3 regions of the Lactobacillus sp. B4026 genome follow, and region 2 is predicted to be linked to each of the others. Evidence: predicted binding sites of a transcription regulator. Region 2 holds the regulator's gene; each other region holds the start of a gene.

Region 1 (11,162 bases), on a different contig from region 2:
ACCGTAACTTTGGTCAGCTGGGCCTGGCAAAATTTTATGGAGAAAAATTAGTTTGCCGTTTTCTTCAGTTGCACCAACATGAATGTTCTTCAGCCTTGGCAATGTTTGCTCAAGATCAGTCAGTTCATGGAAGTGCGTTGCAAATAACACTTTTGCCCCTACTTCATCATGCAAATACTGCACGATTGCGCCAGCTAAAGCCATTCCATCATAGGTAGCTGTCCCACGACCAATTTCATCGAATAAGACCAGACTTCTCTTAGTGGCATTTTGTAAGGCTTCATTTGCCTCAGTCATTTCAACCATAAAAGTACTTTGACCAGAAATTAAGTCATCAGCAGCACCAATTCTGGTAAAAATCTGATCAAAAATTGGCAGCTCAGCACTATCGGCCGGAACAAAAGAGCCTACTTGGGCCATCACTGCAATTAAAGCCATTTGCCGCATATATGTACTTTTACCGGACATATTAGGACCAGTAATTAAGTAAATATCCGTATCTTGGTCAAGTCTGACATCATTGGGGATGTACGAACCAGCCTTCATTACCTTTTCAACAACCGGGTGCCTGCCTAAAACAACTTTAACATCCTGATTAGATGTGTGAAATTTTGGTCGGCAATAATTATTTTCTTCAGCTACTTGGGCAAAGGAACAAAAAACATCTAAAGCAGCAATTTGACCAGCTAGTTTTTGCAGAGCAGAAATATATTTCTTTACTTCCTCACGCAATTTAACAAATAACTCGTATTCTAGATCAGTTGACTTAGTTTGGGCTTCTAAAATTAAGTTTTCGTGTTCCTTAAGTTCAGGCGTAATGTAGCGCTCAGCGTTTGTCAAGGTTTGCTTTCTGGTATAGCGATCAAGTGGTACCTTATTTTTATTCGAATTTGTTACCTGGATATAGTAGCCAAAAACCTTGTTGTAACCGACTTTAAGGTTATCAATTCCCGTTTTTTGTCGTTCGGTTTGTTCCATCTCAGTTAGCCACTTTTTACCATTATTCATGGCATCCCGGTAACGATCTAGTTGTTGGTCAACATTATTGCGAATAAGTCCCCCTTCAGTTGTTAAAACTGGTGGCTGATCCACAATTGTAGAACTGATCAAATCGGCAATTCCACTTAAAGGGTCAATCCCTGACGCAAATTTTTGCAAAATAGCACTATCAGACTCTTTTAACGAACTTAAAATAGACGGTACGGCTTGAAGTGAATGAGCAAGCTGTAATAATTCCCTGGCATTGACATTCCCGAAGGCAATCCGACCAGTTAAACGCTCTAGATCATAAACACCCTTTAGCGCGTCGTTCACATTTTCACGGGTAAAGTAGCCATCAAGCAAGGCCTGAACCATTTCTTGCCGCTTAGTTAATTCCTCTACAGATAATAATGGTCGAGCAAGCCACTGCTTTAATAGCCGCCCACCCATTGCAGTATGCGTTTTATCGAGCACCCAAAATAACGAGCCCATCTTCTTACCAGTCTTAGCTGAAGCAGTCAGTTCCAAATTATCGCGTACAGTATGCGACATCTGTAAATATTGACTTACTTCATAGCTTTTAGCAATTTGCAAGTGCGCTAAGCTACGTCTTTGAGTCTGGAGTAAATAGCCTACAAGCTGCTTAACAGCATCTTTTTCAGCCTGATTAGTCAAATTTTGCTGGGCATAAGATATTTCCGCATGTTTACCGGTCAACTCTGCTGGCTCTGAAACAGTAATATTAGCTTTATGTAAAAAATCGCTGTCAGATGCATTAAGATGACCATTATAGACAACTTCTCGCGTCCTCAACGACAACAATTCATTAGAAACTGCTGCAAAAGTTTTTAAGTGGGTTGCAAAGATTTCACCGGTTGATAAGTCACTGTATGCTAAGCCAAAGCAGTTCTTGGTGGTTACTACAGAAGTTAGGTAATTAGATTCCTTGGCCTCACTTGGCTTATCGTTCATTAAAGTTCCAGGGGTTACTAGCTGAATAATTCCCCGCTTAACCATTCCCTTAGCCTCTTTGGGATCCTCTAATTGTTCACAAAGTGCAACTTTATAGCCCTTTTCAACTAAGGTGTCAACATAAGAATCAACCGCAACGTGAGGGACTCCAGCCATTGGGATTGGATTCTCAGATTTGTTGGACCGGTGAGTTAAAGTCAGCTCAAGAATCTGGGCCCCCTTAACTGCATCATCCTCAAATAATTCGTAAAAATCACCGACGCGATAAAAAAGAAAAGCATCGGGATATTGCTTTTTAATTTCATGATATTGCTCCATCATTGGAGTTAAGTTTGCTTTCGCCATTTATTCCTCTTCTTTTCTACTTTACTTTTATCATTATACGCTAAACACCGATTCAAAAGAAAAAAGACCGCAATTAAACGATCTTATTTTTTCTATTAATTAAAAATGCAAAATGGCTATCTTCTAGCTTTCACAAAGTAAGGTTAAAATTAAGCAATATGACCTTCAACACTTTGCAAATCAGGCTTGCCGTCCATTTCAACGATTGCAGTAATTGCGGCCGTAATTCCCTTAACATCATCTGCCAAACTAAGACTTGGTGTTTCAGGACGAGCAACGACTTGCTCTGGTAAAAACGGAATGTGCATGAAACCTGCTTTTAAGTCATGGAATTCTTTGTCAATCATATATTGAACTTGATACATAATATGGTTGCAAACGAATGTCCCAGCCGTTGTTGAAACAAGTGCTGGCAAACCTGCTTCACGAATAGCCTTAACCATTGCTTTAACTGGCAATTGTGTAAAGTAAGCATTCTGTCCGTCTTCATGAATTGGCGTAGCAATTGGCTGGTAACCCTTATTGTCAGCAATTCGACCATCATCAAAATTGATGGCTACCCGTTCAGGAGTCAAAGCAAACCGACCGCCAGCTTGGCCAATATTTAAAACATAATCTGGCTTTTCCCGTACAATGGCATCATGAACAACAGTTGCACAATCACCAAACACTGTTGGAATTTCTACCTTAACGATTTCGGCTCCAGCAATCTGATCGGGTAAGCCCTTAACAGCCTCAATAGCTGGATTAATCTTATCATCACCAAAAGGATCAAAACCTGTTACTAAAATTTTCATTGTTTTTCTCTTTTCTAAAAACTAAAAAGCTAAGAAATACATCAAAACGATGTGTACGAGCAGCATAATAATTGCAATCGGAAACTGTTGCTTGATAACTCCTAAAGAATCCTTCATTTCCATCAAAGCAACTGGTAGTGAGTTAAAGTTAGCAGCCATCGGTGTCAATAACGTACCACAATAACCGGCTGTCATTCCTAAAGCAGCAACAACCACTGGTGAACCACCTTGGGCAACAACAAATGGAATACCAATACCAGCAGTAATAACGGCAAAAGCAGCAAATGCGTTACCCATAATTGCAGTGAAAATCGCCATTCCACAACAATATAGGATAACACCAAGCAGACGATTTCCAACTGGAAAAAGACCTGAGATAGCTTTGGCAGTTACTTGGCCAACACCTGAAGCAGTGAAGACTACACCAAGTGTGGCAAGTAATTGCGGTATGATACCAGCTGAACCAGCTGAACGAACCATCCGCTGAGTATCCTCATAAGCAACCTTGCCATTCGATTTAGTTAAAATCATTGCAACAATTAGAGATACCACCGCAGCAATACCAATTGCAACTTGTCCTCCTAATTTGCTTTTACTTAAAGGAGTAAATTTGGCAAGTAAAAGAGCTAAGACTGCCAGCAAAATACTTGGGAAAAAAATCCAATTACCAATTCGCTTAACGGTCTTATCCGCAACCTTTTCGGGTAACTCCTTAATTTTACCAACTTTGACTTGCTTTAATAATGATAACAATCCGTTTACCAAAAGCAAAGCGCCACTAATTTCATATGGAATCCATTGGCCAATACTAAAGATGATTGCAAAAATAAACCAGAAAAGTCCTGTCCCCCAGCGAGCCGGATTAGTTTGGTCACGCCAAGATTCAATGGCAGCTGCTAAAAAGAATAGTCCGATTATTACAAAAAAGGCCAATAGAAGATTATTAACTAAAGCTGTCATTTATTTCACCTTCTTATTTTTTAACTTTTGATCAAACATATGATTGTAAATTAAGCATAAAACATATGCGATTAAAGTGATTGGTATTGAGTTTAAAACAACGTTTGAAGCTTCAATTGGATGACCTAAAGATTTCATTGAACTAGTAATCATTAGAACTCCCGAAGAAGCAAAGAATAAGTTTTGAGCAAAAAAATTACCAAAGTTATCACTAGCTGCAGCACGCCCTTTAATCTGATCTACTTCTAGCTCTGTTAATTCTCCTTTAATTGAGCCTGCAGCCTGAGCCATAGGATTAATTAAAGGTGCAATAAATTGGATTTGACCTTGAAAGGAAATACCAAAAATACTTGCTAAACCACGAATTCCAGTATAGATATCAAAGATACGCCCAGGAGTTAAATTCTTTAATTTTTGAATTAAATTAGTTGCAGCCTTTTTTAAACCGTGCCTTTCAATAACTCCAATTGTCGGTAAAGTTAAGAAAAAGAGCGATACCATCCGGTTATCAATAAATCCTTTACCTAAAATCTGTAAAAATTTAACGAAATCAATCCCTGAAACTAAAGCAGTGACCAAAGCCGAAATAATGACTACGGCTACAGTGTCAAGTCCTAAGGCAAAGCCTACGACTATCACTAAAACGCCAAGTAAACTTAAATATTCCATTAGCATTCCTTCCTTGTGAGAAATTAATAATAATAATTAAACATACTAATATTATTATAATTTCTTGTCAAATCAGTATAATAAATTTTGTTTATAAAGAAAGCTGATTGTATATACCAATATATTGCAAAATAAAGAGCAATTCCCAAATGGAATTGCTCTTGTTTATATAAAGTTTAACGATCGTTTTTTAATCAAACCCAGTTATTTCACGTGAACGAATTAATTTTCCTTTACCAACAATGTAATAGTGTTGTCCTTTTAATTTAAAGGGATCACCGTAAGTTTGGATCTTCTTATTAACCGGAATAGTCCCTATTTTGCGGCCATAACGATTATAAACTGTAACGGGATGGTCTACTTTTACCCTTTCCATTTTTAAACCAGTGACGTTGCGAACAGGTACATAATAGCCATTGCCAATAGCATAGAAGAAGCGGCCAGCCGCCAAATGATGGTATTTGCTAATTTTAACACGCGAACCGGTAGCTAAAATTAAGCCATTAACGCGTCGACCATGTTCATTATATAAGTAGCTACTGTGCATGAGCCGTTTTTCCTGCTTATTAGATACCTGCTTTTGGGATGCAACATGCTTTGCGTTGTTGGCCTTAAAATTAGCAGCTAACAAATAGCGATCAGTAGCAATTGGATATAGTTTTAAACCTCGAATTTTAACCGGATTACCATAAGTTTTAACAACAGTACCCTTTTTAATGCTTTTCTTATTAATTAGTTCGCCCAGTTGATTATATGTGCGAGCATTATGCCGCAATTTACGGTTGACGCCGAAGACATTATTTTGAGCAACGTAATTATCATCATCAAGCAAGCAAAATTTTCGCTGTTTAATTTTTTTACTACCCATGAGATTCAAAGTTGAACCCGCACGCAAGATTAAATCATTTTTTCTTTTGCCATTATGATCATATAAATAAGCGTTATGCATTAATTTAGCTTGCTTTTGACCAGCAATCTTTACTACCACATTCAGACGTAATATATTTTCATTTGATATCCAAATGCCAACAATCCCCCTTGCTTGGCCATTAATAAGAGTTTGTGGCTTCACTATCCAATAAAATTTAGCAGTATCGGGATAATTTTGACTGTTGAAAACACACTGTTTTGCATAGCTAGTGTCATGCGCTAGATTCGTATTAGTGGGAATAATCACTTCATGGCCTGCTGGTTGAGGCTGTGGATCCTCATACTTTGATTCGGTCAGCGCATTTTGGCTTTCATTTTGACTTTTAGGTAAAGCTGTAATATTACTATCTGCTTTTACCTGGCCACTTAAGCCTAAAAGGCAAACAGCCATCAAAGTACTTACTATGCCATACAAAGGCCATTTTTGAGATTTTTTTACTAATATTTTTTTGCTTAGCATTAATCTTCTCCTACAATAAATAAACAAATCGCATTAAAGTTTACTTAATATTAATTCTTTGTCTTTTTATTGTAAAGGTACTTTAAACAGCATTGTTATTATATTTATTTAAGTAGGTAAAATTAACAAATGCACAAAAAAATCGCTCAACCGAGCGATTTTTATTTAATCTTTTTAAAATTACATCATTCCTGGAGCACCGGCACCAGCGGCAGCATTAGGATCAGCTACTGGTTTGTCTTCTGGAATATCAGCAACAACAGCTTCAGTTGTTAATAATAATGCGGCAATTGAAGCAGCGTTTTGAAGTGCAGTACGGGTAACCTTAGTTGGGTCAATAATACCAGATTCAACCATGTTCTCCCATTCGCCGTTAGCAGCGTTGTAACCAACTTCAGGGTCTTGACTTTGTAATTTGTTCAAGATTACTGAACCATCTTCACCAGCGTTTTCAGCAATTTGACGTACTGGAGCAGTCAATGCACGTAAAACGATGTTGATACCAGTTTGCTCATCAGCATTGTCGCCTTTAAGGTCTTCAACGTTCTTGATAACGTCAACTAATGCAGTACCACCACCAGCTACGTAGCCTTCGTCAACAGCGGCACGAGTTGAGTTCAAAGCATCTTCAATCCGGTAGCGACGTTCTTTTAACTCAGTTTCAGTAGCAGCACCAACATGAATAACAGCTACACCACCAGTTAATTTAGCAAGACGTTCTTGCAACTTCTTCTTGTCAAAGTCTGAAGTAGTTTCTTCGATTTGACTTCTGATTGAGTCTTCACGTTCTTTAATTGCTTCATCTGAACCAGCACCATCAACAATAGTCGTTGAGTCCTTAGTAACAGTGATGCGACGTGCTTTACCTAATTGATCAATCGTTGTGTCCTTTAATTCAAGACCAAGATCTTCGGTAATAACTGTACCACCAGTAAGAGCGGCAATATCTTGTAATTGTTCTTTACGACGGTCACCAAAGCCTGGGGCCTTAACAGCAACTACGTTGAAAGTACCACGAATCTTGTTCAATACTAAAGTAGGAAGTGCTTCACCAGAAACATCGTCAGCGATAATTAATAATGATTTACCTTGTTGAACAATCTCTTGCAATAATGGCAAGATGTCTTGAATGTTAGAAATCTTCTTGTCAGTAATTAAAACATATGGGTTGTCCAAATCTGCTTCCATCTTATCGTTGTCAGTTACCATGTATTGTGATAAGTAACCACGATCGAATTGCATACCTTCAACTACTGATAATTCAGTTTCAATACCACGTGAGTCTTCAATTGTGATAACACCATCGTTACCAACTTTTTCCATTGCGTCAGCGATTAAGTCACCAACTTCTTTTGAAGCAGATGAAACTGAAGCAACTTGCGCAATTTGATCTTTTGAAGAAACAGTGTGACTTACTTTATGTAATTCATCAACAACAGCCTTGGTAGCTTTTTCAATTCCGCGACGAACACCTACAGGGTTAGCACCAGCAGTTACGTTCTTCATTCCTTCACGGATGATTGCTTGAGTTAACACAACTGCAGTAGTGGTACCGTCACCAGCAATGTCGTTAGTCTTTTGTGCAGCTTCGGCAACTAATTTAGCACCCATGTTTTCGTAGTGATCTTTTAATTCAATTGACTTAGCAATGGTAACACCATCGTTAGTAATTTCAGGATTGCCGTAAGATTGCTCTAAGACAACGTTTCTACCTTTAGGACCGATTGTTGCCTTAACAGTATCAGCTAACTTATCAACACCCTTTAATAGGGAACGTCTTGCTTTTTCCGAGAATTTAATATCTTTTGCCATAATTTTCGCTCCTTAATTACTTAACCACTGCCAAAATATCTTTTTCATGAAGGACTAAGAATTTTTCACCTTCGTATTCAACGTTAGTGCCAGAATACTTGTCATATAGAACAACGTCGCCCTTTTCAACTGACATTGGGATCTTGTTGCCGTTTTCTGCATAACTGCCTTCACCGACAGCAACAACTTCACCTTCTGTTGGCTTTTCTTTAGCATTTGAAGCAAGGACGATTCCGCCTACAGTCTTTTCTTCTTCTTCTTTAACTTTTACGATCACGCGATCACCAATTGGTTGTAACACGTTTGTCCCTCCTAATTTTAATTTAAAATCATTTTTGTTATTTGTTAGCACTCTTATTAACCAAGTGCTAACTTACAAATATGATAATACCCCCTTTTAATAAAAAAAGCAAGAAAAAATTAGCACTTTTTTACTTAAAGTGCTAATTTTCTTTAGCCATTGCAGCGGCGGCTTTATAAATTTATCTATTCTTATCTTTATCCGAATCAAGGAAATAAATGAGGGTTTGTAATTCAGTCGCCAAGTCAACATTTTGAATTCTAACCCCGGTTGGAGCTGATAACCGAATTGGCGTAAAGTTCATAATGCCCTTAATGCCAGCTTCGACCATGTCATCCGCTGTTTTTTGTGCAGAATCTGACGGCACTGTCAAAATAGCGATGGTGATCTGTTGGTCACTCAGCTGCTTTTGCAATTCACTCATTTCATAAACAGGAACGCCACTCAAAATTTTACCCGTAATTTTAGGATTAATATCAAAAGCACAGGAAATTCGGATGTTATTGCTTCGTTTGAAGTTATAGTTGAGCAAGGCGTGTCCCAAATTACCTACACCAACTAATGCAACATTAGTTAAAGTATCTTGATTTAAAATCTTTTTAAAAAAGGATAGGAGACTTTTGACATCATAGCCATACCCACGCTTACCCAAAGCACCAAAATATGAAAAATCACGACGGATTGATGCACTATCAACCTGAACTGCTTCTGATAATTCAGTAGATGAAACTTTTTCTTTACCAGCTTCATTCAGGATAATTAGGTAACGATAGTAAAGCGGCAGTCTCTTCGCTGTCGCTGTAGGTATTTTTATTTTTTCCATTTTAAAAAGCCTCCAACTTAATATCACTAGTGAGCTTTTTTGTGAATTCACTCATCAATTAATATTATTTTACCTATAACTTACTGATATTTGCAAATGTTTTTTCACAATCTAACACAATCACAAAACACGATTTTACTGTTAATTAACCCGCTTTACATGGTAATTAAAAAATTATTTGTAAATAACTGAGCAAATACTCGTAATCAATTTACTAATGATGAAAAAATAATTTTACTTAAAAAAGGCTTATTTCTCATGCAGTTGCCAGCAGTCTTGCCACATATGCTAAAATAGACTTTAGGTGAAAAATATGATAATTGCACAAGGACACGATTTAGAAAAACAATTTGGTGCCAATACGCTATTCAATCACGTTAATTTCTCGATTGATTCAAATGCAAGAATTGGCCTTGTAGGACCAAATGGAGTTGGTAAAACCACACTCCTTAAAATTATGACGGGTGAAGAAGAAGCTACCCACGGCGAATTTACCATTAATAAAGGGATCGACGTGGGTTATATTGCGCAAGAAAATGGCTTAGATGAAAGTAAGAGCATTTGGGATGAAATGCTGACCGTTTTTGCGCCATTAATTGCAAAAGGACAAAAAATCCGCGACTTGCAACAAGCAATTGCCGAACATCCGGAAGATAAGCAACTTTTAAAACAATATGACCAGTTGCAATTTGATTTTGAACAACAAGGTGGATATACCTATCAGGCGGATATTAAAAGTATTTTGAATGGTTTTAACTTCCCTGAAAATACTTGGACTAAAATTATTGGTGATCTTTCTGGTGGTGAAAAAACCAGGCTTGCCTTTGTCAAACTGCTATTACGCAAGCCACCGCTACTTTTACTCGATGAGCCGACCAACTATTTAGATCTAGACACACTTGACTGGCTAGAAGGTTTTCTTAAAACATATTCCGGAGCAATTTTAGTTGTCTCTCACGACCAGTACTTTTTAGACCATCTTGCTAACCAAATTTTTGAATTGCAATTTGGTAAGTTAACAGCTTTTAAAGGAAATTATTCCGATTATGTTGCCCAGCGAAAGCAACGTGATCAGCAACAAGAAGAAGCTTACGAACGGCAACAAGAAAAAATTAAAAAAGACGAGGAATTTATTCAAAAGAATTTAGTTCGGGCAAAAACAACTAAAAGAGCGCAAAGCAGGCGCAAGCAACTTGAAAAAATGGAACGAATCACGCCACCTAAGCACAAAAATAAGGTACGGATTAAGTTCAAGAGTGAAAGACCCTCAGGTAAAGAAGTATTAATCTTACGAGATCTGACGATTGGCTACCCGACTAAGACAATGGTTCAAGACATTTCACTGCAAGTTAACAAAGGTGATCGTGTTGCTATTATTGGTGCCAATGGTATTGGTAAATCGACCTTATTAAAAACGATTATGAAGGATTTACAGCCTAAAGGTGGTTCAATTAAGTATGGTGCTTCGCTTGATATCGGCTACTATGATCAAGAACTCCAACTGCTCGATCCTAGTAAAACTGTGATTGATACCGTTTGGGACCGTCACAAAACAATGCCTGAACGGGATGTTAGATCAATTCTGGCAAGTTTTCTCTTTACCGCCAAAGATATTGATAAAACTGTTGGGCAGCTTTCCGGTGGCCAAAAAGCCCGGTTAACCTTGACGGTCTTGTCGCTTGAGCACAACAACTTTTTACTAATGGACGAGCCCACGAACCACCTAGACCTAGAAGCAAAGGAAGTTTTGGAACAAGCGTTACAGCATTTTGACGGCACACTGCTCTTTGTCTCTCACGATCGGTATTTTATCAATCAGCTTTCCAATAAAATTGTCGAAATCAAAGATAAACATGCCAAAGTCTATGAGGGTGACTACACTTATTATTTAGACGAGAAAAATAAGTTTGCTGCTGATGCTACGGCTGAAGTTTCTACGAATGAGAATGAAACTGGCAGTGCAGAGCCAAAAACTAATAAGTTGTCATATCAAGAACAAAAGCAAAGAGACTCCCAAAAACGTAAGCTTGAACGTCACGTTGAAGAGATCGAAACCAAGATTGATCAGCTTGAACAAAAGCAAGAGCAAATTCAAACGGAAATGGCTAACCC
Region 2 (11,162 bases):
TGCAGTTATTCCATCTGCATCGTAGTCGCCATAAATAGTTATTTTTTCACCATTATCAATCGCCAGATTAATTCTTTCGACAGACTTAGTCATGTCATGCATTAAAGTTGGCTCTGCTAAGTCCTCTTCAGTCGCATTAAACCAAAAGTCCAACTGCTCATCAGTATTAAGATTACGCTGAGCAAGTAATTTTGCCTCAATCTCACTAAGTTGATATTTTTCAATTAATTCGGGAGCTAACTCTTTACTAGAGCGCTGTTTCCAATCTATCATTTAAATAATTAGCCTTTTTCCAATCAGAAGAAAATCAGGCAGTTTAATTAACCGCCTGACAAAAGTTATTTCAAATCATCATCGTTCATACGGAGAACTGCCATGAAAGCATCTTGTGGTACTTCAACACGACCAACTGCTTTCATCCGTTTTTTACCACGTTTTTGCTTTTCAAGTAATTTAGCCCGGCGGTCTGGGTCACCAGTATGGATTTTCCAGGTAACATCCTTCCGGTATGGCTTGACTGTAGCTCGAGAAATGATTTTTGCACCAATCGCTCCTTGAATATCAACTTCAAAGTTTTGCCGCGGAATTAACTTCTTCAATAAAGAAGTCATTTGTCTAGCACGATTTTGTGCTTCATCGCGATGTGCAATAAAGCTCAATGCATCAATCACTTGTTTATTCAGCAAAATATCAATTTTAACTAAATCAGTAGCGCGATACCCAGTTATTTCATAATCAAGTGAAGCATATCCTTTAGTTGACGACTTCAAATCATCAAAAAAGTCATAGATAATTTCCGCAAGCGGCATATTATAAATCACGTTAACGCGGTATTTATCTAGATAATCCATGGTTACAAAGTCGCCGCGTTTACGCTGACACAGTTCCATGACCGGACCGACAAAGTCATTTGGAACCATGACCTCGGCTTTGACATAAGGCTCTTGAACTTCTTTATATTCACCGGCTGAAGGAAGATCAGATGGATTATCAATTACCTTAGTCGAACCATCATTCATAATTGCATGATAATCAACCGAAGGAGCAGTCATAATTAAATCAAGGTTAAATTCTTGCTCAAGTCGCTCCTGGACAACGTCCATATGTAAAAGACCTAAGAAACCACAACGGAAACCGAATCCCAATGCCGTAGAAGTTTCAGGTTCAAATTCCAACGCAGCATCATTTAACTGCAGCTTTTGTAATGCTTCTTTTAAATCATCATATTTAGAATTATCAACTGGGTACATTCCTGAATATACCATTGGTGGAATCTGGCGATAACCAGGTAATGGTTCAGCCGTTGGCTTTTCAGCAGAAGTGATTGTATCACCTACTCGAGTCTCACGGACAGATTTAATATTAGCGGTTAAATAACCGACATCTCCCGCAATTAAAATATCCTTCTTCACAGGGTGAGGACTCGAAACACCGACTTCAGTAACCTCGTATTCTTTACCTGTGTTCATAATTTTGATGTGATCACCAGGCTTGACCGTTCCCTCTTTAATCCGCACAGATAATACTACACCACGATAATCATCATATTTTGAATCGAAAATAAGCGCTTTAAGTGGATTAGTCAGAGAACCATCTGGTGCCGGAATATCTTGAACTATTTGTTCAAGTAAATTGGCAATACCTTGGCCAGTTTTTCCAGATACTTCGGCTGCATTGCTTGCATCAATTCCAAGCATCTCAGTAATTTCTTCTTTTGCTTGGTCAGGATTGGCTGAAGGTAAATCAATTTTATTAATGACTGGTAGAATTTCAAGGTCATCGTCAATAGCCAAATAGGTGTTAGCCAAAGTTTGAGCCTGAACACCTTGGGACGCATCAACAACCAACAAGGCTCCTTCGCAAGCTGCAAGCGAACGAGAAACTTCATACGAAAAGTCCACGTGTCCTGGTGTATCGATTAGATGAAAAATGTAATCTTCTCCATCCTGAGCATGATATTTTATTTCAACAGAGTTCATTTTAATGGTAATTCCCCGCTGACGCTCAAGTGGCATGTCATCAAGCATTTGGTTTTTTAATTGGCGTTCTGAAACAGTATCCGTCAATTCTAAAATCCGATCGGCAATTGTGGATTTACCATGGTCAATATGCGCTACAATTGAAAAGTTACGAATATGTTTTTGATAATCTTGTAGTTTTTTAATATCCATATGTTATTTGCACCCTTTTTTCTATCTTTATTATTATAGCAAATTCACCGTTAGGGATAAAATTTTTGGTAAAACATTATTTTTACCCACAAAAAAGACATTAAGTTCAGAACTTAATGTCTTTTTGTTATTATTGCAATTTCTCTTTTAGTCTTTCAAAAAAGCCTTTTTCTTGGGGAGTGATTGAGCCGCCACCAGCTTTAACAAAGTCCACTAAAGCTTGCTTTTGCTTTTCGTTGATCGTTTTTGGAATCTGGACTTGAATAGTAGTAACCTGATCACCATTGCCATTACCGCGAAGGTAAGGAACACCTTCACCACGGATAGTGAATTTCTTATTCGGTTGTGTTCCTGCTGGTATCTTTAACTTCTTATCACCATGGACCGTCTTAACCGTAATTTCATCACCAAGAGTAGCCTGAGCAAATGAGATTGGTACGGTAGTATAAATTGTGTTCCCACTACGCTCAAATTCTTTAGATGGCTTAATTCGGTAGCTTATGTACAAATCACCATAAGGTCCACCATTTTTACCTGCTTCACCTTGACCTTCATAACGGAGTTGTTGACCATTATCAATTCCGGCTGGAATATTAACCTCAATGGTATTTTTACCGTCTACAACGCCATTACCATGACAAGTCTTACATGGATGCTCAATGATGACACCCCGACCATGACATTTATCACAGGTAGTTTGCCGCCGAATTACACCAATCATTGACTTTTGGCTAACGGTCATTATTCCCGTACCACCACATTTGTCACAGGTAACAGGTTGAGTACCCTTTTCAGCACCGTTACCCTTGCAAGTTGGACAAGTTTCACTGCGAGTATAAGAAACTTGTGTTTTCTTGCCATTAATCGCATCCATAAAGTCAATTGTTAACGTATAATCAAGATCTTCTCCACGAGTTGGTGCTTTCGGATCAACATGACGTGACGAAGCCCCAGCACCACCAAAGAAATCATTAAAAATATCGCCGAAATCGCCAAAGCCACCGAAGTCGCCATATCCTTGGCCGGCTCCACCGCCAAAGCCGCCCTGACCATTTACGCCAGCAGAACCAAATTGGTCATATTGTGCCCGCTTTTGCTGGTCATGTAAAACTTCATATGCTTCGTTAATTTTTTTATATTTTTCTTCTGCACCAGGTTCATGATTGATATCTGGATGATACTTTTTAGCTAGTTTACGGTAAGCAGAGTTAATTTCTTTATCACTGGCATTCCGATCAACGCCTAGCACATCATAGTAATCTTCTTGTGCCATCTAAAAGCTCCTTACTTTACAAAAGAAAAGAACTACTTATGCGGCAGTTCTTTTCTAATTTATTCAATTATAAACCCTTTATTTATCTGGGTCTACCTTATGAAATTCACCATCGCCAGCAGAGCCATTATCAGAGCCGCCATCTTGTGAACCTGGGTTTTGTGGGCCTGCCTGCGGACCAGCTTGACCTTGGGCACCTTGAGCTCCACCGTTAGCTTGGTATAATTTTACGGCTAAATCTTGAGCAACTTTTGATAATTCATCCTTCTTGGTCTTCATTTCATCCAAGTTATTATCTTTTTGTGCCTTCTTTAAAGCCTCAAGTGCATCTTTAACCTTCTTAGTATCGTCATCTGATACCTTGTCTTTGACTTCATCTAAGGTCTTTTCAGTTGAGAAGATTAATTGGTCAACCTCATTGCGAAGATCGACTTCTTCCTTCTTCTTTTTATCCTCTTCAGCATGTTCTTCAGCTTCTTTTTGCATCTTTTGAATTTCTTCATCAGATAAGCCGGAAGAACTCTTAATAGTAATCTTTTGTTCTTTTCCAGTACCCATATCCTTAGCAGATACATTAACGATACCATTCTTATCGATGTCAAATGTAACTTGGATTTGTGGTACACCACGAGGAGCAGCAGGAATGTCAGTTAACTCAAAGCGACCCAAAGTCTTGTCATCAGCTGCCATTGGCCGTTCACCTTGTAAAACATGGACATCTACTGCTGGTTGATTATCAGCTGCAGTTGAGAAAATTTGGCTCTTTGAAGTTGGAATTGTGGTGTTCTTCTCAATTAATTTAGTGAAGACGCCACCCATTGTTTCAATCCCTAATGAAAGTGGTGTAACATCAAGTAATACGACATCTTTAACGTCACCAGAGATAACCCCACCTTGAATAGCAGCACCTAAAGCTACAGCTTCATCCGGGTTGATTGAATGGTCAGGTTCCTTACCAGCCCACTTTTTAACTGCTTCTTGAACAGCAGGTATACGAGTTGAACCACCGTTTAAAATAACTTTATCAATATCGCCAACAGTTAAATCGGCATCCTTCAACGCATTATCAAATGGGATCTTGGTACGATCAACTAAATCAGCAGTCAATTCATCAAACTTAGCACGAGTTAAGTCAGCTTCAAGGTGAAGAGGACCAGACTCACCAGCAGAAATGAACGGAAGAGAAATATGAGTTGATGATACACCTGATAAATCTTTCTTAGCTTTTTCAGCAGCATCCTTTAACCGTTGTAAAGCCATCTTGTCTTTAGAAAGGTCAACGCCATTTTCATCTTTAAAGTTCTTGATAAGCCAGTCAATAATCTTATTATCAAAGTCATCCCCACCAAGGTGAGTATCACCGTTAGTCGAAAGAACTTGGAAGACGCCGTCACCTAGTTGCAATACAGAAACATCAAATGTACCACCACCAAGGTCGTAAACTAATACTTTCTCGTCTTCGGCATCTTTATCAAGACCGTAAGCAAGTGATGATGCAGTAGGCTCATTGATGATCCGTTTAACTTCTAAACCGGCAATCTTACCAGCGTCCTTAGTAGCTTGACGTTGTGCATCGTTGAAGTATGCAGGTACGGTGATAACTGCTTCCGTAACTTTTTCACCTAAATAATCTTCAGAAAACTTCTTGATGTATTGTAAAATCATGGCAGAAATTTCTTGTGGAGTATAAGACTTATCGCCAATTTTTACTTTGTAATCAGTCTCACCCATATGACGCTTAATTGATGAAATTGTGTTAGGGTTAGTGATTGCTTGTCTCTTAGCAACTTCACCTACTTGAATTTCACCATCTTTAAATGCGACAACGGATGGAGTGGTACGGTTACCTTCTGGGTTAGTAATAATCTTTGGTTCTTTACCCTCTAAAACTGCTACTGCTGAGTTAGTGGTTCCGAGGTCAATACCGATAACTTTTGACATTAATAATCTTCCTTTCAATTATTGTGCAACAACAACCATTGCTGGTCTTAGTGTACGATCTTTATATGAATATCCTTTTTGTAAAACTTGAACAACGTGATCTTTTTGTTCATCATTTTCAGCTTCTACAGTTTGTACTGCTTGATGTAAGTTAGGATCAAATTTAGCTCCCTCAGCTTCAATTTCACTGATACCATGATCCTTCATCGCCTTAATCAAAGAATCCAAAGTCATTTGGACACCCTTTTTAAGTTGTTTAGAAGCTTCATCATCTACTTTAGTATTCAAGGCACGTTCAAGGTTATCCATTGCTGGTAGAACATCCTTTGCTAAAGATTGTGATTCATACTTGATTAATTGTGCACGCTCATTATTGTAGCGATTTTGCATATTTTGCATTTCCGCTTGACTACGAAGGAATTTGTCCTCCAAGTCTTTCTTTTCTTCTTGAGCTTTGGCTAAATTTTCCGCAAGCTTTTTTTCTGCGGATTTTTGATCTTCGTGTTCGTCAGCCTTAGTATTTACTTTGCTTTTTTCATCTTTTGTAGCTTTTTCTGTTTGACTTTTATCTTTGGCCAAATCTTTTTCGCTAACATATTTTTCCTTACTCACGGCTAACCTCCTTTATTTAAACCTACCATAATATTCAAGTAGTTTCTTAGCCAATTCATTTCTAAAGTATTCCAAAAGGCCAATAACTTGTGAATATGGCATATTATTCGGGCCAAGTAAAGCAATTATGCCCTTGCCATGGGAGCCAACGCTATACTCTGCCGTAAGCAGACTATAATCTCTTAACAAATCATTTGACAATTCAGAACCCAAACTTACACGTACCGGATATTTACCACCATCTGAATTAGTCTTGTCATCAACAAAATTAGAAATCAAATCATTGTGATCAATCAATTCATATAGTGAACGCAAGCTAGAAACATCATCAAACGAACTATTATTCAATAAGTTGATTTGACCATCAACGTACATCTGCTCACTAGCAGCATCGTTAATAACATCTTCAACTAAATCAATTAGTTCACTTACATGATTACTCGTTAGCTTTTTACCCAAGGTCTGATTAAGCAAGGTAGGAGTTATCTCACTTAAAGCTTTTCCTACGAGTTCATCGTTAATCATCCGCACAGCTTTTTCTACTTCATCACCGTGAACATTATAAGGTAAGCTGTAAACTTGGCTATGGACGTTACCATCACTAGTTACCAAGATTGCCATAATTTGGCGATTAAATAACGGTACGATTCGAAAGCCAGTGATAGTTAAATCACTATTTTCGGGTCCCTCTGCAAAAGCAGTGTAATTAGTCAAGTCAGAAAGAATTTTGGCAGCTTCCTGTACAATCTCGTTGACTTGGTGAAAAGGCTGATCTAATTGACTAACAATTTTCTGGTAAACAGACGACGGGATTTGAAGAGGTTCAAGTAAATTATCTAAGTAATACCGATACCCTTCTGTAGACGGTACGCGTCCACTTGAAAGGTGTGTTTTCTCAAGTAATCCCTTGTCTTCCAAAGCAGCCATTTCATTACGAATAGTTGCACTAGAAACTTTAATTGGCAACTGATTCATGACCGTTTTAGATCCAACCGGTTCATGCGTTTGCGTAAAATCATTAATAATTGTCTTTAAAATTAATTCTTGACGTTCGGTCAACATAAAAATCGCCCTCACTTTTAGCACTCATACTTATCAGGTGCTAACAATTATTATGATACTAGTTTTTAGCAGAATGTCAAGTCGAGTGCTAAACTTTTTTATGACAAAATGCAGTTTTCTAATTAACCGGAAGAATTTATTAGTTTCTCTGGGCAAAATAAGCCTTTATTTCAGCTTCATCTTGTTTCATCTGCATTTTTAGCTCGTTCAAGTTAGCAAACTTAATCTCACCACGTGTATACTTGTACCATTTTATAACCATGTCCTCGTCATAAGCTTCTTCATTAAACCCAAATAAATTAGATTCAATAAAAATCTTCTTATTATCATTAATAGTTACATTATAGCCAACACTAGTCATTGAGTCATACCATTGACCCTTAATTTTAGTTCGGGTTGCATACACGCCAACCTTTGGCACCACTTTGTTAGTATCCCATACTAGATTAGCTGTAGGAAAGCCCAATTTATGTCCATTACGCAGACCATGACCTACTGTCCCAGACATAACATATGGCGCACCCAAAAGTTTTTTTGCTAAGTCCATCTGACCAGCAGTAATTGCCTTTTTAATTTCCGTCGAGCCAATCTTTTGACCATCATAAGATTGTTTCGGAACATCAATTATTTCAAATCTGCCTCTAGCAAATTTAGGGAAATTTTTCATATTAGCAATATCTTTGGGACCATAAGTATAATCAAAGCCAGCCACTACCGTGTCAGCACCCAGTTTGACGACAATGTTATCAACAAATTCTTGTGCAGTTAACTGGCAAAATTGCTCATTAAAATGCATGACCAATAAATAGTCGACACCAAGTTTTTGCATTTTATAGGCTTTTTCACCTAAATTATCTATATAGGTAACTTGTGAATTTTGGTAAACCTCTTTAGGATGACGGTCAAAGGTCATTACAACCAAGGGCAAGTGCTTGTCGTCTGCCTTTTTTTTGGCAATTTTAATTAACTGTTGGTGTCCGAGATGGACGCCATCAAAAAAACCAAGCGCTAAGATAATATTAGTTGGAAATAGCTTTTCGCCGATGGGGTAAGTTAAATGGATAATGTGCACGATAAATAACCTTCATTTCACCTATTCGTTTTGTAACAGCATCAAATCAGGGCGATAAACAGCATCATCCTTTTGATAGATTGCTTTAACGCTATTATTGTACCTTAATGCAACCTTTTTTGCATTCGTTTTCAAAGGAATTGAATTGCCATTTTTTACTTTTAGCCATTGACCACTAGTTAAATCGCAAGTTTCATAGTCCTTAAAAAAGGCATCAATTGGTTGAATAAAGTTGGTCACTTCATCAGGATGAGCAATAATTTGATCAAGTTTAACCGCTTGATCAATGGTAAAACCAGAACTTGCAGTCCGGCGTAATGTTTTCATCACGGCTGGAACCCCGAGCCGGGTGCCTAAGTCATTAACAAGGGATCTTACATATGTACCTTTACTACATTCAATTTGAAAATCAAATTCTTGAAAACTGGTTTTTGAATCAAATACCGGTTCAGACATAGTATCATAGGCAAAAATTTGCACTTGCCTTTTTGGCCGTTCTACTTCGATACCCTCACGAGCGTATTCATATAAATGCTTACCATTAACCCGGACAGCTGAATAAATTGGTGGTACCTGTTCAATTTGGCCAACGAATTTTTGCATTTGCTGTTCAATTTCTTCTTTTGCAATCGGATCAGTCAACTTCTGACTTTTGAGAACCTTACCACTTATATCATAGCTATCAGTAGCATAGCCTAAAATAGCTGTCCCCACATATTTCTTATTTTGCGTATGCATTAGTTCAATTAACTTGGTAGCCTGACCAATCGCTATTGGCAAAACACCAGTTACATCGGGATCCAAAGTACCAGCATGACCGATTTTCCTAATATGAAGGGCTTTGCGTAAATGGTAGACGACGTCAGCACTGGTCATGCCTTTGTCTTTATCTACCACTAAAATTCCATTTATCATTTTACCTTACCCACTAAAAAAGCGCCCAACAGCGCTTTTTGGTTAATTATTTCGATCTTCATCTTGCTTTTTAACTTCAGCAATTAGTCGATCAATTTTACTACCATATTTTACTGAATTGTCTCGCTTGAAAATTAATTCAGGCACCTTATAAACTGTTAAAATTTGACCAAGCAAATGACGCATCATGCCCTTTGCTTTTTCAAGTCCTGCAGCAGCTTCTTCTTCCTTTTTTGGATTTTCAGAAAGAATGCTGTAGTAAACAGTTGCATACGACAAATCATTAGTACATTCAACTGCAGTAATTGTAACATCGCTTACGCGTGGATCACGAATATTTTTCCGCAGAATTTTGGTTAATTCACGGAGGATCTCTCCTTCAACACGACCTACTCTGTGTTTCATGTTTTCCTCCCCGTCAAACTAGTTAGGCTTAACTTCTTGCTGTTCAACTGCTTCTAATTCATCACCAATTTTAATGTCATTATAGCCTTCAATTGTCAAACCACAGTCAAAACCTTGCTTAACAATTTTAGCATCATCCTTAAATCGCTTAAGTGAAGCAACTTTACCGTTATAAATGACCACACCGTCACGAATTAAGTTGACATCAGAATCGCGTGTGATGTAACCCGAGTCAACAAAAGCACCAGCAATAGTTCCGACTTTAGAAACTTTCCAAGTTTCACGAACTGTTAAGTTGCCGACAACCTTGTCCTCGTATGTTGGCTCAAGCATTCCTTGCATAGCCGCCTTAACATCATCAATCGCCTTGTAAATAATACTGTATAAGCGAATATCGACACCATCAGCCTCAGCTTGTGACTTAGCAGTTGCCGTTGGTCGAACATTAAAGCCGATGATGAAGGCATTGGAAGCACCAGCCAATGTGACATCAGATTCATTAACGGCACCTACGCCTGCGTGAATAATGTTAACGCGAACGCCCTCTACCTCAATCTTTTCTAGAGATTGTTGCAAAGCTTCTGTCGAACCTTGAACATCTGCCTTTAAGACAACATCGACTTCCTTCATATTCTCTTTCTTCATTGTGTCAAACAAATTATCAAGAGTAACATGAGTAACATTTTCACGTGATTGTTGTAATGCTTGTTGAGCTCTTTGCTCACCAACACTTCGAGCAGTCTTTTCATCATCAAAGACAACGATCTTATCGGCTGATTCAGGAACATCATTCAAACCAGTAATTTCAACTGGCATTGAAGGTGTTGCCTTTTCAACCTGCCGACCACGATCATTGGTCATTACCCGAACACGACCAAACCGGTTACCAACAACAATTGGATCACCAGTATGAAGAGTACCTTGTTGAACTAACAAGTCGGCAACTGGACCACGTCCACGAGACAAGCGAGCTTCAATAACCGTACCGATAGCTTTTTGTTTTGGATCAGCCTTTAATTCCATCACATCAGCTTGAAGTAAAATCATTTGCAATAATTCATCAACATTTTCACCAGTTTTGGCAGAAATATTAACAAAGATGGTATCGCCACCGTAATCTTCTGGAATAAGATTATACTTCATCAATTGCTCAGTAACATGTTGTGGGTTGGCGCCTGGAGCATCCATTTTATTGATTGCAACAATGATTGGAACTTTAGCGCTTTTAGCATGATCAATCGCTTCAATTGTTTGTGGCATTACACCGTCATCAGCAGCTACGACCAAAACAACAATATCAGTAATCTCTGCACCACGTTCACGCATATTTGAAAAGGCCGCGTGTCCAGGAGTATCCAAGAAGGTAATCAAATGATTATCAATTCTGACCTGATATGCACCAATCTTTTGCGTAATACCGCCAGCTTCATGGTCGGTAACATGAGTATGACGTAAACGATCAAGTAAAGTCGTCTTTCCGTGGTCGACGTGACCCATGATTGTTACTACAGGTGGACGCTTAATCTGATGCTTAGATTCCTTAGAGGCTTCCATTCTCTTATTGTATAAGTTATCAATATCAGACATGTCCTCATGAACTTTTTCTTCAGCATTAATTCCGTATTCAGCCGCTACTAGTTCAATTGCGTCCTTATCCAAAGATTGATTTTGATTAGTCATTACCCCAAGCATGAATAACTTTTTAACAATT
Region 3 (11,162 bases), on a different contig from region 2:
GATTAATCGCTTAATTACAAATTCTGCTTCTTCCTTACGTATACGACGATCGTGGTTCTCCAAGGCAATTCCGATCGCATCATTACTTTCGGTATAGATGACAGAAGTATTGCCTAATGAATAAACTTTGACATAATTAACATTAGTCGAATTCAATTGACTGTGAACTAGATCCTTATAACTATTGGTTACATCTATTAAATGCATGGATTTCACCCGTTTCTTCTAGTAGTTCTTAATTTAGTATAACGCTATTTTAAACAATTTTCTCTATTAAAAAATAATATTTATTGTAATTTATCCAAAACTACTAGCTTAAATTAAAGTAATTAATCTTCGTCTGTTGCGCTATGCACAGATTCGGCATTATCTTGTTCACTAATTATGATTTGCTTATCTGATACACTGGCCAAAAGATTTTTAGCAGCTGGGTGATCTAGCTTATAATCAGCGACTTTATCTTCGATTTCTTCTTGAATAATTCGCCGTAAAGGACGTGCACCCATAGCAGGATTGTATCCATCTTCAACTAATTTTTCTTTAGCATCATCGGTAACAGTAATTTGCATTCCTTGATTCTTAACCATACTGTTAACTTCATTTAGCATTAAGTTAACAATCTTGATTAAGTCTTCCTTAGATAATTCATTAAATTCAATGACATCATCTAGTCGGTTTAAAAATTCTGGTTTGAAGAATTGGCTCATTGAATTTCTAGCGGAGTCGGGATGTTCACTAGAATTTTCAGCAGCAAATCCGACACTGGTTTGTTTAATTCCTTGACCAGCATTAGACGTCATAATAATGATGGTATCTTTAAAGGAAACCGTCCGTCCTTGTGAATCAGTTAAACGGCCATCATCCAAAATTTGCAAGAATAAGTTCATCACTGAAGGATCGGCTTTTTCAATTTCGTCTAATAAAATTAAACTATAAGGATTGCGCCGAACTCGTTCCGTTAGTTGACCTGCTTCTTCATAACCAACATAGCCAGGTGCTGATCCAATTAATTTCGAAACTGAGTATGACTCCATATATTCCGACATATCAAAACGAATCATAGCGTCTTCTGAACCAAACATTTGCTTGGCGAGTTGCTTAGCAAGCTCAGTTTTACCTACACCCGTTGGACCAACAAAGAGAAATGAACCAATGGGGCGGCCCGACTTGTTAAAGCCAATCCGATTTCTGCGAATTGCGCGGGCAACCTTATCAACCGCCTTATCTTGACCAATTACATGTGCTTTTAAGTTTGAAGCAAGATTTTGTAGTTGGCTTTCTTCTTGTTTTTGTAAGTCGCCAACAGGGATGCCTGTTTTTTCTTCGACAATCTTGTTCATGATCTTGCTAGTAATAATTGGTGACTTATCAGGATCGACTTTTTGATCTTTCATCTTATTGTATTTTTCGATTTGATCTCGATAATAAGCGGCTTTTTCGTAGTCCTCATTTTTAAGAGAATCCTGCTTTAATTGCTGTGCAGCATCAATTCGTTCCTTCATTTTATCCTTATCAACATAAGGAATTGTCAAATTCATGCGAGAACCAGCTTCATCAAGTAAGTCGATAGCCTTGTCGGGCAAGAATCTATCTTGAATATAGCGCTCAGATAATTCAGCAGCAGCTTTGATTGCATCATCCGTGTAGTGAACATGGTGATAATCTTCGTAGCGCTTTTGAATTCCTTTTAAGATTTGAATAGTCTCCGCTACTGATGGTTCCTTAACATCAACGGGTTGGAACCGCCGAGCTAAAGCGGAATCTTTCTCAATTTCACGGTATTCTTTTAAGGTTGTTGCACCAACAAGCTGCAAGTCACCACGAGCCAGTGCGGGTTTAATAATATTTCCGGCGTCCATTCCACCTTCAGCATTACCAGCACCAACAATTTCATGAATCTCATCAATAAATAAGATGATGTCATCGTGATCTTGCAGTTCCTTGATAAGTTGCTGCATGCGCTGTTCAAATTGGCCACGAATTCCGGTGCCTTGAACAAGTGAAACAACATTTAATGAAATGATTCGTTTATCTTGTAATTTGGCTGGTACTGAACCGTCCACAATTTGTTGGGCCAAGCCCTCTACGACAGCAGTCTTACCAACACCAGCCTCACCAATTAAGACCGGGTTATTTTTGGTTCTTCTGTTTAAAATTTCAATGACACGCGCAATTTCTTTGTCGCGACCAATGACGGGATCAATCTTACCTTTTTTCGCTAATGCAGTTAAATCAGTACCGTATTGATCAAGTAGTGAGCGTCCATTTCCACCGTTATTTGGATTACCAGGATTACCTGGGTTCATTCCCGGATTGTTAGGATTGCCATTCATTCCGTTATTGCCGTTACTAAAGTTAAATAAATCGTTAAAATCGCCAAAGAAACCATTATTATCATTACTCATATTAATATTTCCTTGTTGTTGAAGTTCTTGATAGCATTGTTGACATAAATTAATTTCGCGGCTTTGCCCATTGACCTTTGCAAAAAGGTGAATTGAGGCAGGTCGCTTTTGACAGTTTTGACAAAGCATTATGTTATACCGCCTTTCTTTTCAATGATTAAATTATATAATTAGCACTCGCAATAATCAAGTGCTAAAACTTAAAACCTTTTCTGTCTACATAGTAAATATGCTAAAATAAGCCTTAGCAATTTTTTTGCTAAGGATGGAATATGTTTTATAGAAACGGTGGTAAAGTTGGATTATCAAGAAATTCTGGAGCAGTTAGCAAATGGTGAATTGGATCATTATGAAGTTAAACCTGAAGAAGCGTTTGATTTTCAAGCTGCTTTAAGATCTTTTGGTAAAAGACAGAATATAACTGGAAAAGCCTTGCGAGGAGGCAAAATAGTTTACACGCAATCAAAGTCTGAACTTTAATGATGTAAACTGTTACATTTATGTTGTCTAATTCACAAAAAAATGATAGTCTAATACAGGAATAGGTATTTACTACCGGTTTGATTTTTTCAATTCAAAGGAGATATTTATAATGGAAAAACGCGATTTTCATGTTATTGCAGAAACAGGTATTCATGCTCGTCCAGCAACTTTGTTAGTTCAAGCTGCTTCAAAGTTTGGTTCAGACATCAACCTTGAATACAATGGCAAGTCAGTTAACTTGAAGTCAATCATGGGTGTTATGTCACTTGGTGTTGGTAAGAATGCCGATGTTACTATTAGTGCTGATGGTGATGACGAAAAAGACGCAATTGCTGCTATTTCTGAAACAATGAAAAAAGAGGGTTTGGCTGAATAATGACCAAGACATTAAAAGGAATTGCTGCAAGTGATGGTATTGCTGTAGCACCAGCCTATCTCTTGGTTGAACCTGATCTTACTTATACAAAGACGACAATTAGCGACGTTGACAGTGAATTGGCTCGTTACAAAAAAGCAATTGAAGTTTCAACTGCAGAAGTTGAGCAAATTCGCGACAGCGCTAAAAAGAGCTTAGGTGAAGATGAAGCCCAAGTCTTTGAAGCACATTTGATGATTTTGAATGACCCTGAATTTACGGGTGCAATTGAAAATGAAATCAAGGAGCAAAAGATCAACAGCGAAGCTGCGTTAGATGAAACTGCTCAAAAATTTATTACAATTTTTGAAGGAATGACTGATAACGCATATATGCAACAACGTGCTGCGGATGTTCGTGATGTTTCTAAGCGAATTATGGCGCACTTGCTTAACAAGGAATTGCCTAATCCTGCTTCAATTGATCATGAAGTTATCGTTGTTGCACACGACTTAACTCCAAGTGATACTGCGCAATTAAACAAAAAGTTTGTCAAAGGTTTTGTAACCGATATTGGTGGTCGGACTGCTCACTCAGCAATCATGGCTCGTTCATTAGAATTACCTGCTGTTGTCGGTACTGATTCAATTACTAAGGACGTGACTAATGGTCAAAATATAGTTGTTGATGGTTTGAACGGTGACGCTGTAATTGAACCAACTGATGAACAAGTAGCTGATTACAAGAAGAAGAGTGACGCTTTCTTAAAGCAAAAAGCTGAATGGGAAAAATTAAAGAATGAACCTTCAGTAACTGCTGACGGGAAGAAATTCACGATCGCTGCTAACATTGGTACTCCAAATGATATGGCTGGTGTAAATGCCAATGGTGCTGAAGCTGTTGGTTTATACAGAACAGAATTTTTGTACATGGATTCTAAAGATTTTCCAACTGAGGAAGATCAATTCGAAGCTTATAAAGAAGTTATCGAAGGAATGCATGGCAAGCAAGTCATTATCAGAACCATGGATATCGGTGGTGACAAGCACCTCGATTACTGGGACTTACCTGAAGAAATGAACCCATTCTTGGGCGTACGTGCAATTAGACTGTCATTGCAAAATGAGGAAATCCTCCGGACACAGTTACGTGCTTTATTGCGTGCATCAGCATTCGGTAAGCTCGGAATTATGTTCCCAATGATTGGTACTTTAGCTGAATTGCGTAAAGCTAAGTCAATTTTGGCTGAAGAAAAAGATAAATTAACTAAGAAGGGCGTAAAGGTTGGCGAAAATCTTGAAGTAGGAATGATGATCGAAGTTCCTGCTGCTGCAGTTTTAGCTGATCAATTTGCCAAGGAAGTTGATTTCTTCTCAATTGGTACTAATGATTTGATTCAATACACAATGGCCGCTGATCGTGGAAATGATAATGTTTCTTACCTGTATCAACCTGCCAATCCTTCAGTATTACGCTTAATTAAGCACACAATTGATGCTGCTCATGAAAATGGCATTTGGTGTGGCATGTGTGGTGAAGCCGCTGGCGACAACACAATGTTCCCAATCTTGCTTTCAATGGGACTTGATGAGTATTCAATGAGTGCTACTTCGATTCTGCGAATCAGAAGTTTAATGAAGAAACTTAACACTGAGGACATTAAGGAATTAGCTAATAAAGCTTGTTTTGTTTCAGAAACTGCTGAAGAAAACGAGAAATTAGTTGACGAATTAATGAAAAAAGTGAATAATTAACTATGAAGAATGAAAGGGACGCATTAATAAATATTAATGGGCCCTTTTCGTTTTCTTTACCTTTTCTTGAGGAAAAATTCACAGTTTATTCACTTTTACAAGGTAACATGGAATTATAGATAGTATTACAAATATTGCTTACAAAAAGGAAGTAATATGATATAATACGAGTATTGAAACAATGTGTTCAAAGGAGCGTGAATCACATGGTAAATTTATACATATCTCCAAGTTGTACCTCATGTCGTAAAGCCAAGGCTTGGCTAAGAAAGCATAATATTGATTTTAAGGAAAGAAATATATTTTCTGAACCTTTAACCAAAGAGGAACTTATTCAGATTTTACGGATGACTGAGAACGGTACAGAAGAAATTATTTCTACACGTTCCAGAGCATTTCAACAATTAAAAGTTAATTTAGATGACTTATCGATTGATCAGCTACTGGATTTAGTGGAAAAGAATCCAAGCCTTCTAAGACGACCGATTATTATGGATGACCGTCGTCTTCAAGTTGGATACAATGAAGATGAAATTAGACGGTTTTTGCCAAGAAAAGTACGGCGTCTTGAACTCGAAGAGATGCAAAAAATCGCTGACTTATAATAGGTTAAGCAGTGAAGAAAAAAGCGTTGGTTTTTTAAACTAACGCTTTTATTTTATTCGTAAAATACGCTACAATATAACAAAGGATCTGATGGAGGTGAAGAACTCATGCAAGTAGAACATATTAATGAAAATACTATCCGCGTGAGGATTAATAAAGCCGAGTTAGAAAAGCGCGGTTTAAAAGTTCTAGATTTGCTGGGCGATAAAGACAAGATCCAACAATTCTTTTATTCAATTTTGGATGAAATTGATACTGACCATTCGTTTAGTCAAGATGCTCCCGTTACTTTTCAGGTAATGCCGAATAATGGTGGCTTAGACTTATTAATTACTAAGACTACTGAAAAGGATCGTGACAAGCTATCTAAGCTGTTTGAAAACGACTTTGGTGATTTGAAAAAAAGCAAAATTACTGACTCACGGCGCTCATTTCTTGATTTAGAAGATGATGACGCAAATAGTGCTGACACAAACGATTCTAACAAGCCAAAAGTTAAAAAAGATTTTTGGAAGTTGCAGAAAAAACAAGCTTACAGTTTTAATGACTTTAATGAAGTAACGGAACTTGCAGATAGCTTATTAGCCAGTGATCTTTCTTCAAGCCTTTATTTTGAACGTGGGTTGTTTTATCTTGATTTAGCATTTACAGATGAAAATTACGTTGAAATTAAACCAGAAGATGCTTGGATTATTGCTAACGAATACGGTACAAAAGTAAAAGCGACTGATATGGCTCGGGTTAGAACAACGGGTAAGTGTTTAATTGAACGTGATGCCCTTGGACAGTTACGTCATTATTTTAGCCATTTGAAGCACTAATAATTTATTTGAATAAAAAGTAAAAGGCAAGTGAATCTTGCCTTTTTTTGCGTACTTAATAATGGGTGAAAATTATGTATGCAGCTTTTTGGAATAATAAATTAGTGACCGCAATTGATGAAGCAGAAAAAGTGAAAAATGCACTAGTTAAAAAGAAGAAAAATCATTATTTTTGTCCGCATTGCTCTCAAGAAGTGCAGCTAGTGGTAAAGGCTGGTACTGCTTATTTTAGGCATCAACCAGGAGAGGTTAATTTGGCTGGAGAAAAAGATGAGCATGCACGAAGTAAGAACCTACTAAAAATTGCTCTTATGCAGGCAAAATTCAGTGCACAAACAGAGGTAACTTTAGCTTCTGGTCAACTAAGGGCAGACGTTTTAGCAAGTCCCAGGTTGGCATTTGAAGTCCAATGTGCGCCTTTAAGCGAAGCAGAATATAATCATCGCCATCTCTTATACAGGCAAAATGGAATTAAAGATATCTGGCTAGTAGGCAAACGGCATTATTTAACGCGAGAAATAAAAAAGTCACAACTCATTTTCTTTCGTGAAAATAAGTTGTGGCATAATTATTATTTTGAAATTAACCCTTATCAAAAAATTTTACGGTTAAAGTTTAACGTCCAACGTGAGCCTTTAACTAACCGTATCCAGTATCAGTCAACGAATTTTGCTTTAAGTAAGAGTGGACTATGGCAATTGTGGCACTTTCAGCCCCAATTAATCACTTATCATGTTGACCCGCGAGCACAAAAAAGCTACTTGCAAACACAAATAATGCAAAAAAGCACTAAAGGCTTGCGCATTGCTGCTCAACTTTACCAAAACCACCTGACAATTAATGATCTGCCTAATTGGGTTTATGAACGATTCAGACCAGTAAAGTCACCCGACAACATCACATTATTCTTACATCAAGCGTAAATGTCGTGTTGGGTAATAGCTATTTTCTTCTTTTGGTTCGTCAGGAATTTGATTACAAGCACTATTTTTGAAAAGTGCAATTAACTTATCATGAGCTACAATTCCTTCAAGTAAAATTCCGTTATAATTACCACTTTCATTAAAAATAATTGTTGTTGGTATATTCTTAACGTTAAATTTACGGGCAAGATCTTTGTCTTGCTGAATGGAATCATCAACGTATTTACTTATTTTAGAACTATTAATGCGATTAAAATCTAACCCTAAATCTAATGCTACCTGCTCAGGTAAATCCTGTGAGTAAACATTAAAATCGCCACTAACAGCTTTTTGTAAGCTAACTAAATAGCAACGTGCTTTTCTATTACCATATTCGAATTTAATTGCATGGTAATTACGTAATGCTTGATAAGAAGCCATTGTGTATTCCGGAATATCATTTATAATTTGTCCGCTAGTTTTTCTTCTAATGATGTCTTCTTTAATGACTTTCGAATTCGTAACGGGAATAAAATGAAAGCAGGAATTTATGTTGAGTTCGTCAATTGCGTCCTTGATTAATACTTCCGTATCATAACAATATAAACCAATGGGATTGACAAAAAGAAATATCTCAAACATGATCAGGCTCCTCCATAACTTGATTAATCTTGATTATTTAATTAAATATAACTCTACCAAATATCTATCCTATAACCAAAAAATATACTTTCACTTACATTTTACCACGATGTTTGAAAGCGCGTGCAATTTTTGCTTGGTTTGTATTAGAAAAGTTTTGTACGATATGATACTTATCTTTTAATTTTGCTAGAACTGCTTTAATTAGCTCAGGATCAGGATTTTCAATTTCTAATTCATAGTCCTGATAACCGTCAGGGTATTGGCTTTTGTCAAAAGTTAACTCGCAATCTTGCGGACCAACTGCCAAAATTCGCTTGGTCTTACTGTATGTTTGCAGGTGTAATTGACTAGCAGCAGCAAAATGACTTTGTAAAAAATGACCAACATTTCCACTGAAAGAAATTTCTTGCAGCTGAGCACTTTGCTTTATAAGATTTTGGGCTTGCTCAAGTGGCAGTGAATCATTAATCTCTGTTGCCTCATGAAATTTTTGTTGGACTGGGTTTTGATGCGGAACTTTGAGTGTTTGTTCCGCACTATTATCAAAGAGCCGGATCCGGCAGCTGATATTATTATCCTTTAGTAAGCCATTGTTTGTGTCAAAGTAATAGTTTTCCTGGGTAAAGCAGGTTTTGATATTAAAATCACCACATAGTTGTTGGTAAACTTGCTCAGGCAAAATTATTTTAGCTTCGATTTCATTATTTTTTGACATCCGACTATCCTTTTCTTTTAATAAATATTGATCAAGGCTTGATTTTACGTTAAAACGAAGTTCAGCTTTAACAAAAGTAGGCCCTCATCAAAAAGGTGCATTTTTCATGTATCTATTATCAGATTTGAAAAAGTACGAACGTGTAAACATCGTTTAGCTCAGTTTGCATTGTTAAAAACACGTAGTTTGTTTACTCTTAATTATAATGTATCAATGTTTATCATTTTGTACCTTTTTTACTTTAATAGTCAAAAAATTGGTTTGAAAAATAATAAAAAGGGAAGATTAGGACTAATCTTTTAACACAGATTAATAAATTTATCATAATTTTAGATTATCGTTTATGTCGCGTTGCTTTAGTAGCAAAAAAAGCAAAAAGTACTGCAATCAGGGCTTTTTGGTAAAAGCAAATGCTTAACTTTTGCATAATTAGCTTGTCTGAATGAAATTGCTATCATTTGTTTTATGTTAAAATGAATGTGCTGTAGAGAAAGGAATTATTTCTATGAATATTGACTGGGATAATTTTTTGTGGCCTTATAACGAGGCTGTTCGTGAATTAAAAGTAAAGTTTCGGTCCTTGCGTCAAAGTTTTTTGACCAAGGGTGAACACTCGCCAATTGAATTTGTGGTTGGACGAGTAAAAACAGTAGATTCAATCAAAGAAAAAATGGAACGTCGTGTAATCAGTCCCGATGTAATTGAGACTGATATGCAGGACATTGCTGGCATTAGAATTGTTTGTCAATTTGTTGATGATATCTATAAAGTAGTGGATTTAATCCATGATCGTGATGACATGGAGGTCTTAGAAGAGCGTGATTATGTTAAAAATGCTAAACCTTCAGGCTACCGCTCTTATCACATGGTTATTTCTTACACCGTTTATTTACCCGAAGGATCAAAAAAATTATTAGCAGAAATCCAAATTAGAACTTTAGCAATGAACTTTTGGGCAACCGTTGAACACACCCTAAATTATAAATACCAGGGTTCTTACCCAGAAGACATTTCTAAAAGATTAAAGTCAACTGCAGAAACGGCTTATAAACTTGACGAAGAAATGTCTTTGATTAAAGATGAGGTTCAGGAAGCCCAAAAGATTTTTACCAAAAATAAAGGTAAGGAAAAATAATGAGGATTACAATTGCTCATAATAATAATGCAGAGACGCTTAAGGTTGTGGCCCATTTAAAAAATGCCCTCGAAGTAAAGGAGGGCGTTGTTTTTGATGCTAAATATCCTGATGTTGTAATAACAGTCGGGGGTGATGGTACTCTAATCAACGCTTTCCATCGTTATGAAAATCAAATCAGTTCAATTCGGTTTATTGGTATTCATACTGGTCATCTAGGCTTTTATACTGATTGGCAAGCTCAAGACGTTGATAAAATGGTCGATGCTCTTTTTTTGCGTGAACCGGAATCTGCCAAATATCCGCTTCTTGAGGTTGAATTAGTCACGGAGTCTAATGAGAAAAAACATTATATAGCTCTTAATGAATCTGCGGTTAAGCGTATTTCACATACATTAGAAGCTAATGTTTATATTGATGGGCAGCTGTTTGAAAATTTTCGTGGGGATGGACTTTGCATTTCCACACCAACTGGTTCCACGGCTTATAATAAATCGCTTGGTGGGGCGGTAATTCATCCTCGGCTCAAGGCTCTGCAGATGGCGGAAATCGCTTCAATCAATAATCGTGTTTTTCGAACGCTTTCCTCACCAATCGTAATTGCCCCCGACCAGTGGATTACAATTATTCCTAATTCGGCCCATTTTGTAATGACAGTTGACGGAAGCAAGTTGGACCTGCATAATGCTAAGAAGATTAATTATCGTATCTCCAACAAAGAAATTCGCTTTGACCGCTTTGGTCATACTCATTTCTGGTCACGTGTTCAAAGTGCCTTTATAGGTGGTAAAGATGACTTTATTTAAATTGATTGTACAAACAAAGGCCCCCAAGCAATTAGGGGCTTTTTTAATGAAAAACGGTTTTTCAAAAAAAGCGGTAACCGATGCTAAAAACAATGGTGGTTTAATTTTAGTTAATCACAAACGGCGCTATACCAATTTTGTACTTCATCCACAAGATGAAGTCATTTTTGTTCCCGGCAAAGAAAAGATCAATCCGTGGCTGCAGCCATCCTATCAGCCCATTGATATTGTCCAAGAAACTAACGACTATTTAGCTATTAATAAGCCGGCTGGCGTGCTTTCAATTCCTTCGCGTTATGATGATAATGCATTAGTAAACCGTGTCCTAGGTTACTTTGACCAGCAAAAAATCTTAGGAAGTAAGCCTCATGTGATTACCCGATTAGATCGCGATACATCGGGAATTGTTTTAATGGGTAAGAATGCCATTGCCCATGCGCGTTTTAGCAAGCTCAGTAAAGATGATTTTGTTAAAAAATATCACGCACTTGTTCACGGTAATTTTAAAGCCAATGAAATGTGTGGCATTATTAGG

The links. The regulator HrcA, encoded in region 2, represses chaperone genes, less so after heat shock. The targets are predictions, from matches to a motif close to TTAGCACTCNNNNNNNNNGAGTGCTAA.
Region 1: groES (co-chaperone GroES) is a predicted target of HrcA. The motif match lies at 8,272-8,298, and genes of this name have one in related genera.
Region 3: J3U69_RS01000 (ATP-dependent Clp protease ATP-binding subunit) is a predicted target of HrcA. The motif match lies at 2,576-2,602, and genes of this name have one in related genera.

The regions. Positions count from the first base shown of each region.
Region 1 is NZ_JAFNPD010000016.1:10,329-21,490, forward strand. Features, by position in the region: gene mutS (DNA mismatch repair protein MutS) at 1-2,274, opposite strand, end outside; gene pcp (pyroglutamyl-peptidase I) at 2,448-3,095, opposite strand; gene J3U69_RS10255 (DUF979 domain-containing protein) at 3,117-4,055, opposite strand; gene J3U69_RS10260 (DUF969 domain-containing protein) at 4,056-4,724, opposite strand; gene J3U69_RS10265 (SLAP domain-containing protein) at 4,915-6,114, opposite strand; gene groL (chaperonin GroEL) at 6,295-7,926, opposite strand; gene groES (co-chaperone GroES) at 7,943-8,227, opposite strand; gene J3U69_RS10280 (redox-sensing transcriptional repressor Rex) at 8,409-9,050, opposite strand; gene J3U69_RS10285 (ABC-F family ATP-binding cassette domain-containing protein) at 9,364-11,162, shown strand, end outside.
Region 2 is NZ_JAFNPD010000002.1:120,201-131,362, reverse strand. Features, by position in the region: gene recJ (single-stranded-DNA-specific exonuclease RecJ) at 1-270, opposite strand, end outside; gene lepA (translation elongation factor 4) at 339-2,171, opposite strand; gene dnaJ (molecular chaperone DnaJ) at 2,302-3,444, opposite strand; gene dnaK (molecular chaperone DnaK) at 3,523-5,385, opposite strand; gene grpE (nucleotide exchange factor GrpE) at 5,404-5,997, opposite strand; gene hrcA (heat-inducible transcriptional repressor HrcA) at 6,010-7,059, opposite strand; gene ribF (riboflavin biosynthesis protein RibF) at 7,199-8,131, opposite strand; gene truB (tRNA pseudouridine(55) synthase TruB) at 8,153-9,046, opposite strand; gene J3U69_RS02470 (ribosome-binding factor A) at 9,089-9,451, opposite strand; gene infB (translation initiation factor IF-2) at 9,470-11,162, opposite strand, start outside.
Region 3 is NZ_JAFNPD010000001.1:180,782-191,943, forward strand. Features, by position in the region: gene J3U69_RS00995 (DUF1827 family protein) at 1-207, opposite strand, end outside; gene J3U69_RS01000 (ATP-dependent Clp protease ATP-binding subunit) at 330-2,534, opposite strand; gene J3U69_RS01005 (hypothetical protein) at 2,703-2,885, shown strand; gene J3U69_RS01010 (phosphocarrier protein HPr) at 2,998-3,264, shown strand; gene ptsP (phosphoenolpyruvate--protein phosphotransferase) at 3,264-4,997, shown strand; gene spxA (transcriptional regulator SpxA) at 5,204-5,602, shown strand; gene J3U69_RS01025 (adaptor protein MecA) at 5,711-6,424, shown strand; gene J3U69_RS01030 (competence protein CoiA family protein) at 6,499-7,347, shown strand; gene J3U69_RS01035 (DsbA family protein) at 7,333-7,968, opposite strand; gene J3U69_RS01040 (CYTH domain-containing protein) at 8,063-8,686, opposite strand; gene J3U69_RS01045 (GTP pyrophosphokinase) at 9,192-9,821, shown strand; gene J3U69_RS01050 (NAD kinase) at 9,821-10,627, shown strand; gene J3U69_RS01055 (RluA family pseudouridine synthase) at 10,614-11,162, shown strand, end outside.